DNA from 3 places in the Bradyrhizobium denitrificans genome. Region 1 is predicted to be linked to each of the others. Evidence: predicted binding sites of a transcription regulator. Region 1 holds the regulator's gene; each other region holds the start of a gene.
What was found. Region 1 encodes PhoB, which activates phosphate uptake and scavenging genes when phosphate is short. Its sites were predicted from a motif close to TGTCATNNANCTGTCAT; they were not measured.

Region 1 (3,277 bases):
CGACGGCAGCGCATCCTTCAGGACGATCAGGGCCCAATCGACGCGCGAGCGGTCAAGCGACCATTTGTCGTGCTGGATCGGCGCGAAGTCGGGCGCCACGATCAGCTTGTCGGCAATCGACGAGGCTGCCGGCGTGCCCTTGTTCATGCCGGCCAGGAAGTGGACGTTGCCGGGACTGACCTGGGCGACGCCGTTGAAGACGCAATGCGCGGCCGTGAGCACCAGGCGCGGCGCCACCAGCGTGCCCGTGCACGAACCGCCCGTGCTGTATTGGGCCACGGTGACGACGCCGATCGATGATGCCGGCCACGCCGTGGGATCCACGACCTCGCCGATGTGCCGGTCGAGCCCGAGCAGTTGCTCGGGCCGCGGATTGGCAATGCCTGAATCGGCCGCTTCCGGCTTGGGCCGCCAGGCCGCGATGGCCTGCTCCGCCTGTCGCCGCTGCGCCTCACTCAACGCGACACGCTGGACCTCGCGGCCCGCGGACCGCACGCCATTTCGCCCCGCCATGACCAGCCAGGCATAGCCCTGCACGACATCCTGCGCGACCACCCGCCCGTCGAGCATCATCAGGCCGAGCATATATTGCGACTGGGCGAAGCCCTGGGCCGCGGCGCGAGAAAACCATCGGCTGGCTTCGCCATGATCGCGGGCGACGCCTTCCCCATTGTAATAGACGACGCCGAGATAATGCTGCGCGACGGCGAGGCCCTGATCCGCCGCCTTCCGGTACCAGGCCATCGCCTCGGCAGGGTTGCGCGGCACACCCCAGCCGAACGCCTGCATGAAGCCGACATCGAACTGCGCCCGCGCATCGCCTTTGGCCGCCAGCGGCATCAGCCGCCGCATCGCCATGGCGTGCTGGCCATTGGCCGCCGCGGCCACGGCCTCCTCGAGTTCGGCGGCCGAACCGGGCACAATGGCGGCGAGCCACACGGCTAAGACGAGAGCAATTGTCCTGATCATCGCGTCCGCGGCATCCCGGTCATCATGATGGGGAGACCAGCAGACCGGATCAAGACGGCAGCCCCATGGCCGCGCGCAAAACGGCTGCCCCGCGCTTACGCCTGCTCGCTCTTGGCGAAGCGGTCGTCGAGCGCATAGCCGGCGCCGCGCACCGTGCGGATCGGATCCTGCTCGCGGCCGGGATTGAGCAGCTTGCGCAGGCGGCCGATATGGACGTCCACCGTGCGCTCGTCGATATAGATATCCCGGCCCCAGACACTGTCGAGCAACTGCTCACGGCTGAACACGCGGCCCGGATGCTCGAGGAAGAATTCGAGCAGGCGGTATTCGGTCGGGCCGAGATCGATCGGCCGGCCCGAGCGCGCCACCCGGCGCTTCTCGCGGTCGAGCTCGATGTCCCCATAGGACAGCACCGTCGCCAGCCGCTCCGGGCTCGCCCGCCGCAGCAGACCCTTCACCCGCGCCAGCAGCTCAGGGACCGAGAACGGCTTGACGATATAGTCGTCCGCCCCGGTCGCCAGACCGCGCACGCGCTCGCTCTCCTCGCCGCGCGCCGTCAGCATGATGATCGGCAGCTGCTTGGTCTCGGGCCGCGTCCGCAACCGGCGGCACAGTTCGATGCCGGACAGGCCCGGCAGCATCCAGTCGAGCACCACGAGATCGGGAACGCGCTCCTTCAGCCGCGTGTCGGCCTCGTCGCCCCGCCCCACGGTCTCGACCTCGTAGCCCTCGGTCTCCAGATTATAGCGCAGGAGCGTGGTCAGCGCCTCTTCATCTTCCACCACCAGGATGCGCGCAGTCATATCGAACGAGTCTCTCTCAGTTGCCGGGGACCGTGGTGGCGAAGCTCGTCATGTCGCCCTTCGGACGCTTGTCGACCATCGCCTGGCCCTCGATCATGTAGAACACCGTCTCCGCGATATTGGTCGCGTGGTCGCCCATCCGCTCGATATTCTTGGCGCAGAACATCAGATGGATGCAGAACGAGATGTTGCGCGGATCTTCCATCATGTAGGTCAGCAGCTCGCGGAACAGCGAGGTGCAGATGGCATCGACCTCCTCGTCGCCCTTCCACACCGCCATCGCAGCCGGCAGGTCATGCGCCGCATAGGCATCCAGCACCGACTTGACCTGCGACTGCACGAGATCCGTCATGTGCTCAAGGCCACGGATCAGCTTGAGCGGATGGAAATCACTTTCCAGCGCAGCAACCCGCTTGCCGATGTTCTTCGCGAGGTCGCCGATGCGCTCAAGATCAGTGGCGACGCGCATCGCGCCGACGATCTCACGCAGGTCGACCGCCATCGGCTGCCGGCGCGCGATGGTCAGCACGGCGCGCTCCTCGATGATGCGCTGCAGCTTGTCGACCTCGGCATCGGCGGCGACGACCTTCTGGCCGAGCGCGACGTCACGCCGAACCAGTGCGTCGACGGAGTCGACAATCAGCCGCTCGGCGAGACCGCCCATCTCCGACACGAGCCGGGTCAGATCCTGCAGATCGCTGTCGAACGCCTTGGCGGTATGTTCACTGGCCATGATGATCTCCTGAAGGCAATGATGCTGTCGGCGTCAGCCGAACCGGCCGGTGATGTAATCCTGGGTCCGCCGATCGCTCGGCGAGGTGAAGATCTTGCTGGTGTCGTCGAACTCGATCAACTCGCCGAGATACATGAAGGCGGTCTTGTCGGAGACACGCGCCGCCTGCTGCATGTTATGCGTGACGATCGCGATCGTATAGTTCTCCGAGAGTTCCTGGATCAGCTCCTCGACCTTGGCGGTCGAAATCGGATCGAGCGCCGAGCAAGGCTCGTCGAACAGGATCACTTCGGGCCTGACAGCCACGGTACGCGCGATGCACAGGCGCTGCTGCTGGCCGCCGGACAGCGACAGGCCGGAGGCGTTGAGCTTGTCCTTGACCTCGTTCCACAGCGCGCCGCCGCGCAGCGCCTTCTCGACCCGGTCGTCCATCTCGGACTTCGAGATCTTCTCATAGAGGCGGATGCCGAAGGCGATGTTCTCGTAGATCGTCATCGGGAACGGCGTCGGCTTCTGGAACACCATGCCGACCCGGGCGCGCAGCAGGTTCAGGTCGAGCTTGGGATCGAGGATGTTGGTGCTGTCCAGCATCAGCTGGCCGGTGGCGCGCTGGCCCGGATAGAGATCGTACATCCGGTTGAAGATGCGCAGCAAAGTCGACTTGCCGCAGCCGGACGGACCGATGAACGCGGTGACGCGGTTGGTGCCGAGCGACAGGTTGATGTTCTTCAGCGCGTGATGATCGCCGTAATAGAAGTTCAGATTTCGCGCG
Region 2 (3,277 bases), on a different contig from region 1:
CTCACAGTATCCCCAATCTGATTACGCTCGGCCGAATCCTGCTGGTTCCGATCGTCGTCTGGGCGATCGCCGCCGGCGAGACCGAAATCGCGTTCCTGGTCTTCGTCGTCGCCGGTGTGAGCGATGCGGTCGACGGCTTTCTCGCCCGGCGGTTCAACCTGCGATCCGAACTCGGCGCCCTCCTCGATCCGCTTGCCGACAAGGCGCTTCTGGTCTCGATTTTCGTGACGCTCGGCATCTGGGGCGCGATCCCGCGCTGGATCGTGATCCTGGTGGTCTCGCGCGACATCATGATCGTCGCCGCGGTGATTGTGTCCTGGCTGTTCGACCGCCCGGTCGCAATGCGGCCGCTGATGGTGTCGAAGCTGAACACAGCGGCGCAGGTCGCCTTTGCCGCGCTGGTGCTGGCCTCGCTCAGCTTCGGCTTCGAGCCGAAGCCCTACGATATTCTGCTGATGACCCTGGTCACGATCTTTACCCTCGTATCCGTCGGGCTTTACCTGGTCGAATGGGTGCGCCACATGAGCACCATCGAAGTGCGATGAGTGGCTTGGCCTCCCGCAAGGCCCCTGCGCACGATACGGAGCACGTCAAACTTGGTCGGCCATCTTCCCCCCCGTCAATTGGCCTTCGCGCTGCCGCACGCGGAAAGTCTGACGCGGGACAACTTCCTCGAAGGCGCCGGCAACGCGGCAGGACTGGCGCTGGTCGATGCCTGGCCGGAATGGCCGGCGCGCACCATGTTCCTGGTCGGACCGGACGGGTCCGGCAAGAGCCATCTCGCCGCGATCTGGGCCGAGCAGTCCGGAGCCCGCTCGCTCTCAGCCCAGGCTCTCGACATCGCCGCCGTCCCCCGCGCGCTGGCCACCGGCGCGCTGGTGCTGGAGGACCTCAGCCCCACCGCTTTCGACGAGCGTGCGCTGTTCCACCTGCTAAATCTGGCACGGCAGGACGAGGCCTACATCCTGATCACGGCGCGCGAGGCCCCCGCGACCATGCCGGTCGCGCTCAGCGACCTCCGGTCGCGCCTGCGCGCCTGTCCAGTGGTGACACTGCTGCCACCCGACGACCAGCTGTTTCGGGCCCTGATCGTCAAGCTGGCCGCGGACCGGCAGTTGACCATCGACGAAGCCGTGGTGAGCTATCTCGCCACCCGGATCGAGCGATCCTATGCCGCCGCCCGTCATACGGTCGCCCTGCTGGACAATGAATCGTTGCGGCTTGGACGCCCCGTCACCCGGGCGCTCGCGGCCGAACTGCTCCGGCCCTCCGAAGGCATGTGACCGCCGGCCATCTTGACGGAGAGGCGCCGGGGAACCTCAATGGTGCCGGGAACGTCATCCCCTGGTCATTTAGTTTAGTCTACGGTCCGCCGCTACGCAGGACTGATTTGACGCCGTTGCCGGCGATGGAACGATTTTCCAATGGACACCGAACAAGCGATTGAAATTCAAGAAAAAGATCCGGTTTCCTCGCCTCCGGCCGAGATCGCATCCAGCCCCGAGCGCTTCATCAATCGAGAACTCTCCTGGCTGCATTTCAACCGCCGGGTCCTGGAGGAATCGGTCAACCCGCGCCATCCGGCGCTGGAGCGGGTGCGGTTCCTGTCGATTTCCGCCAACAACCTTGATGAATTCTTCATGGTCCGCGTTGCCGGTATCCGCGCCCAGGTGCGCGAGGGCATCGCCGAGCGCAGCCCGGACGGCCTGACGCCGCTGGAGCAGCTCAAGGTCATCAACGAAAGCGTGTCGCAGCTCGCGATCGACCAGCAGGCGATCTGGCGCGACCTGCGCAAGTTCCTCGCCGAGCTCGGCATCGTGCTGGTCGACGGCCAGGACGTCACCAAGAGCGAGCGCGCCTGGATCGAGGACCATTTCCTCGCCAGCATCTTCCCGCTGCTCACGCCACTCGCGATCGATCCGGCGCATCCGTTCCCGTTCATTCCGAGCCTCGGCTTCACCGTCGCGCTGCAGCTGATGCGCACCTCCGACGGCAGGCCGATGAATGCGCTGATCCGCATGCCCGGCAAGATCGATCGCTTCATCCGCTTCCCCGGCAGCAAGGATGGCGTGATCCGCCTGATCACGCTTGAACAGGCCACGAGCCTGTTCATCGGCCGGCTGTTTCCCGGCTACACCGTCAAGGGCCAGGGCGCCTTCCGCATCATCCGCGACAGCGAGATCGAAATCGAGGAAGAGGCCGAGGACCTGGTGCGGCTATTCGAGACCGCGCTCAAGCGCCGCCGCCGTGGCTCGGTGATCCGGCTCGAGATCGAGGCCAACATGCCGGAGGAGCTGCGTGCCTTCGTGCAGGACGCGCTGTCGACCACCGACGACGAAGTGTTTGTCGTCGACGGCGTGCTGGCGATGAACGAGCTGTCGCAGCTGACGCGTGTCGACCGGCCGGACCTTGAATTCGCGCCCTATGTGCCGCGCCATCCCGAGCGTGTCCGCGACCATGGCGGCGACATCTTCGCCGCGATCCGGCAGAAGGACCTGATCGTCCATCACCCCTACGAGTCGTTCGACGTCGTCGTGCAGTTCCTGCAGCAGGCGGCCCGCGACCCCGACGTGGTCGCAATCAAGCAGACGCTGTACCGCACCTCGAACAATTCGCCGATCGTGCGCGCGCTCGCCGAGGCCGCCGAAGCCGGCAAATCGGTGACGGCGCTGGTCGAGCTGAAGGCCCGTTTCGACGAGGAAGCCAATATCCGCTGGGCGCGCGATCTCGAGCGCGCGGGCGTGCAGGTCGTGTATGGCTTCCTGCAGCTGAAGACCCATGCCAAGCTGTCGATGGTCGTGCGCCGCGAGGGCGGCGGCCTGACGACCTATGTGCATACCGGGACCGGCAACTATCACCCGGTCACCGCCCGCATCTACACCGACCTCTCCTACTTCACCTCCGATCCGGTGATCGGCCGCGACGTGACACGGGTCTTCAACTATATCACGGGCTATGCCGAGCCGATCGACATCGAGAAGATGGCGGTGTCGCCGCTCACGCTTCGCAAGCGCATGATCGAGCACATCCACGGCGAGACCAGTTTCGCGCGCCAGGGCAAGCCGGCCGTGATCTGGATGAAGATGAACTCGCTGGTCGATCCCGACATCATCGACGCGCTCTATGAAGCGTCGCAGGCCGGCGTCTCGATCGACCTGATCGTGCGCGGAATCTGCTGCCTGCGCCCGGGCCTGCCCGGGCTGTCCGAGAACATCCGGGTCAAATCGGTGATCGGCCGCTTCCTGGAGCATGGCCGCATCTACTGCTTTGGTATGGG
Region 3 (3,277 bases), on a different contig from region 1:
ATACGCTCGATGAGCTCGACTACTATCGCAACGGCGGCATCCTGCACTACGTGCTGCGCAAGCTCGCCGCTTAACCAAGGCGCGATGCGACAGATTGGCTCACTCTGAAGTGAGTAGCGGGTGATGAAGGAGGCGGCCTATGACATAGGCCGCCTCCTTTGCATTTTTGGTTGTCAACGCCGAGGGCGGCTTCGCAGTTATTGACGCGGCAGGGTGTGGCGGACAGTGTTGTTCCGGACAGGACAGTGATGATGGGTGGACAGATGTCGTGGTGGTCGCGCGCGGCGCTCAGTGTCTGTGCGGTCATCGCTTTCGTCCGGCCAGCCGCCTCCGATCCGCGTGCGGTCATCGAACTATTTACCTCTCAGGGCTGCTCCTCCTGTCCGCCGGCCGACAAGGTGCTTGGCGATCTGGCCAGAGATCCGTCGGTGATCGCATTGTCGCTACCGATCGACTATTGGGACTATCTCGGTTGGAAGGACACCCTGGCGGATTCCCGCTTCACGGCGCGGCAGCGCGCTTATTCGCGCGTTCGCGGCGATCGTGAGGTCTATACGCCCCAGGCCGTGGTCAACGGCTCGGTTCATGTCATCGGCAGTGATCGCGAGGCGATCGAGGGCGCCATTGAGGAGACCGCGCAGGGCGGTGCCGCCATGTCGGTGCCGGTCAGACTGTCGATCGAGGGCCAGGAGCTGACCGTCTCGATCGCCGCGGCCGATGAGCACATGCCGCGCAGACATGGCGAGGTCTGGGTCTGCTCGATCTCGCGGGCCGTCCCGATCCAGGTCGGGCGTGGCGAGAACAGCGGGCGCGAGCTGACCTACTACAACGTCGTTCGCAATCTGTTGAAGCTTGGCGATTGGACCGGAGCGTCGACCAGCTGGAGCGTGCCGCTGGAGAAGATCGCCAAAGAGGGCGTCGACGGTGCCGTTGTCTATGTGCAGGACGGCAGCCGTGACCGGCCGGGTCCGATGCTCGGCGCAGCCTATTCCGAGCTGCATTAGCGCCTGTCCAAATCCGCTGGTCTTGGAGCCGTTCCCGGCCGCGTTCAGGCGCGTCCGGCTTGATCGCGCGATCCAGCCAGCAGCAACGCAGCCTTGCGTCGGTCCAAAAAGCAAAAGGACCAACTTGCGTTGGCCCTTTGCCATCACTTGTGAATAGACCCGATCCTGACGACCCCGGGGGGCTGGGGGCTGAGGAATCCGGAACCGAAAGGACCGGGCCAACGCACACGAATCTTATGCCCAAGATCGGGGGCGGTCCCTGGGCGGAAAGACGGCGCGATTATGATTCTGCTAACGATCCCGTGACGCTGACGTGTTCGCGGAACTCGTGTTGGTCGTAGCTGGAGCCGCACTTCAACACTCAAAGCCGCCCCTTGCGGCTTCCGGCGGATGGCGCGATCATGTCACAGAGATGACAGGAGGACGCCGATGAAGCTCACCCCGGAGGATGCCGATCCGAGCGAGAACCGCGCGGCGGCCCGCAGCGCGGCCGCAGCGCCCAATCGGGTGACGTTCGACCGGCTTGAGCTGAACCGGATCCTCAATCTCTACGGCCGCATGGTCGCCGATGGCGAATGGCGGGACTATTCGATCGACTTCCTGCGCGACCGGGCGGTGTTTTCCGTATTTCGTCGCGCGTCCGAGGTGCCGATCTACCGTATCGAGAAGGACCCGCGCCTCGCCCGCAAGCAGGGTATGTACAGCGTCATCTCGGCGACCGGCCTGATCCTGCGGCGCGGCCACGAGCTCGAGCGCGTGCTGCTGGTGATCGCGCCAAAGCCGGCCCTGGTTTGATCCGGTGATTCGACTCGCGTCGTGTGATCCCCTGCGCGCCGGCCGGTGGGCTTGAGAGGCGCGATCGCGGAGAGGACTCGCCGTGGTTACGCGGCGGGCACATTGCTGCCGCCGGCGCCGAGCGGCAGCTGCATCATGACCGTGTCGAGCCATCGGCCAAATTTGAGCCCGACGCTCGGATGGGTGCCGATCATCTGGAAGCCGCAGGCGCGATGCAGTCCGACCGATCCGGCATTGGCGGAGTCGCCGATCACCGCGATCATCTGGCGGAAGCCCCGCTCCTCACAAGCCGTGATCAAGCGCTGCATCAGCCGCCTTCCGATGCCCCGGCGCTGGCTCGCAGGAGCCAGATAGATCGAATTCTCCACCGTGAAACGATAGGCAGGGCGGGGCCGGTACGGTCCGGCATAGGCATAGCCGACCACCTCTCCGTCCAGCAGGGCGACGAAATAAGGGAAGCCGCCATCCGTGAGCGCGCGGAAGCGGCGGGTCATCTCGGTCAAGTCCGGAGCATCGAGCTCGAAGGTGGCCGTGCCCTCGCGCACGGCCTGACCGTAGATGGCGGTGATGGCGGGAAGATCGGCCTCGCCGGTGGGCCGGATGTCGATGTCAGGCATGGCGAAACCATAGCAAGGCGGATCGGACGATCAATCCGCCGTTGCGGCATGGCTGTCGTCGCGTGTCTGCGCGCGGCGCAAACGAGCAGGGTACGAGCGAGCAGGTCTAAGCGGGCCGGCACAACGAAAAGCCCCGGCGGTGAGGCCGGGGCTTCCGAAGGCTGTGACTGTGGTCCGCTGGCTCAGTCGCGCTGTCCGAGCAGCTGCAGCAGCAGCGTGAACAGGTTGATGAAGTTCAAGTACAGCGACAGGGCGCCGGTGATCGCTGCACGCTCGGCGATGTCGCCGCCCGCGGAGGCGTAGCCATAGATGTACTCGTTCTTCAGGCGCTGCGTATCCCAGGCCGTGAGACCGGCGAACACGAACACGCCGACCACCGAGACGATGAACTGCAGCATCGAGCTCGCCAGGAACAGGTTCACGAGGCTCGCCAGCACGATGCCGATCAGGCCCATGAACAGGAACGAGCCCATGCCGGTCATGTCACGCTTGGTGGTGTAGCCGTACAGGCTGAGCGCACCGAACGTCGCCGCGGTGATGAAGAACACCCGCACGATCGAGGTGTGGGTGTACACCAGGAAGATCGACGACAGCGAGATACCCATCAGGGCCGAAAACACCCAGAACAGGATCTGCGCGGTCGACGGCGCCAAGCGGTTGATGCCGGCCGAGATCGCGAACACCATGACCAAGGGGGCCAGGATGAACAGCCACTTCAGCGGGCTCACGAACATCGCGTAGCCGAACTGCGTCAGGTAGGCGTTGCCGAACTTGAACACGCCCGCCGCCGGGTCGCCGGTCACCGACGCCATGTAGACGCCGAGCGCCGCCAGACCGGTGATCGCCAAGCCGATGCTCATG

Region 2: the regulator PhoB is predicted to act here: its motif matches at 1,336-1,352, upstream of HL671_RS17360 (RNA degradosome polyphosphate kinase).
Region 3: the regulator PhoB is predicted to act here: its motif matches at 1,406-1,422, upstream of HL671_RS21105 (DUF2794 domain-containing protein).

What each region holds. Positions count from the first base shown of each region.
Region 1 covers NZ_JABFDP010000027.1:26,785-30,061, forward strand. Annotated here, with positions in the region: gene HL671_RS27780 (trypsin-like serine protease) at 1-969, opposite strand, end outside; gene phoB (phosphate regulon transcriptional regulator PhoB) at 1,065-1,772, opposite strand; gene phoU (phosphate signaling complex protein PhoU) at 1,789-2,505, opposite strand; gene pstB (phosphate ABC transporter ATP-binding protein PstB) at 2,539-3,277, opposite strand, start outside.
Region 2 covers NZ_JABFDP010000014.1:185,585-188,861, forward strand. Annotated here, with positions in the region: gene HL671_RS17350 (CDP-alcohol phosphatidyltransferase family protein) at 1-545, shown strand, start outside; gene HL671_RS17355 (P-loop NTPase family protein) at 597-1,283, shown strand; gene HL671_RS17360 (RNA degradosome polyphosphate kinase) at 1,425-3,277, shown strand, end outside.
Region 3 covers NZ_JABFDP010000018.1:137,978-141,254, forward strand. Annotated here, with positions in the region: gene acnA (aconitate hydratase AcnA) at 1-74, shown strand, start outside; gene HL671_RS21100 (DUF1223 domain-containing protein) at 264-1,004, shown strand; gene HL671_RS21105 (DUF2794 domain-containing protein) at 1,434-1,799, shown strand; gene HL671_RS21110 (GNAT family N-acetyltransferase) at 1,886-2,416, opposite strand; gene HL671_RS21115 (Bax inhibitor-1/YccA family protein) at 2,599-3,277, opposite strand, start outside.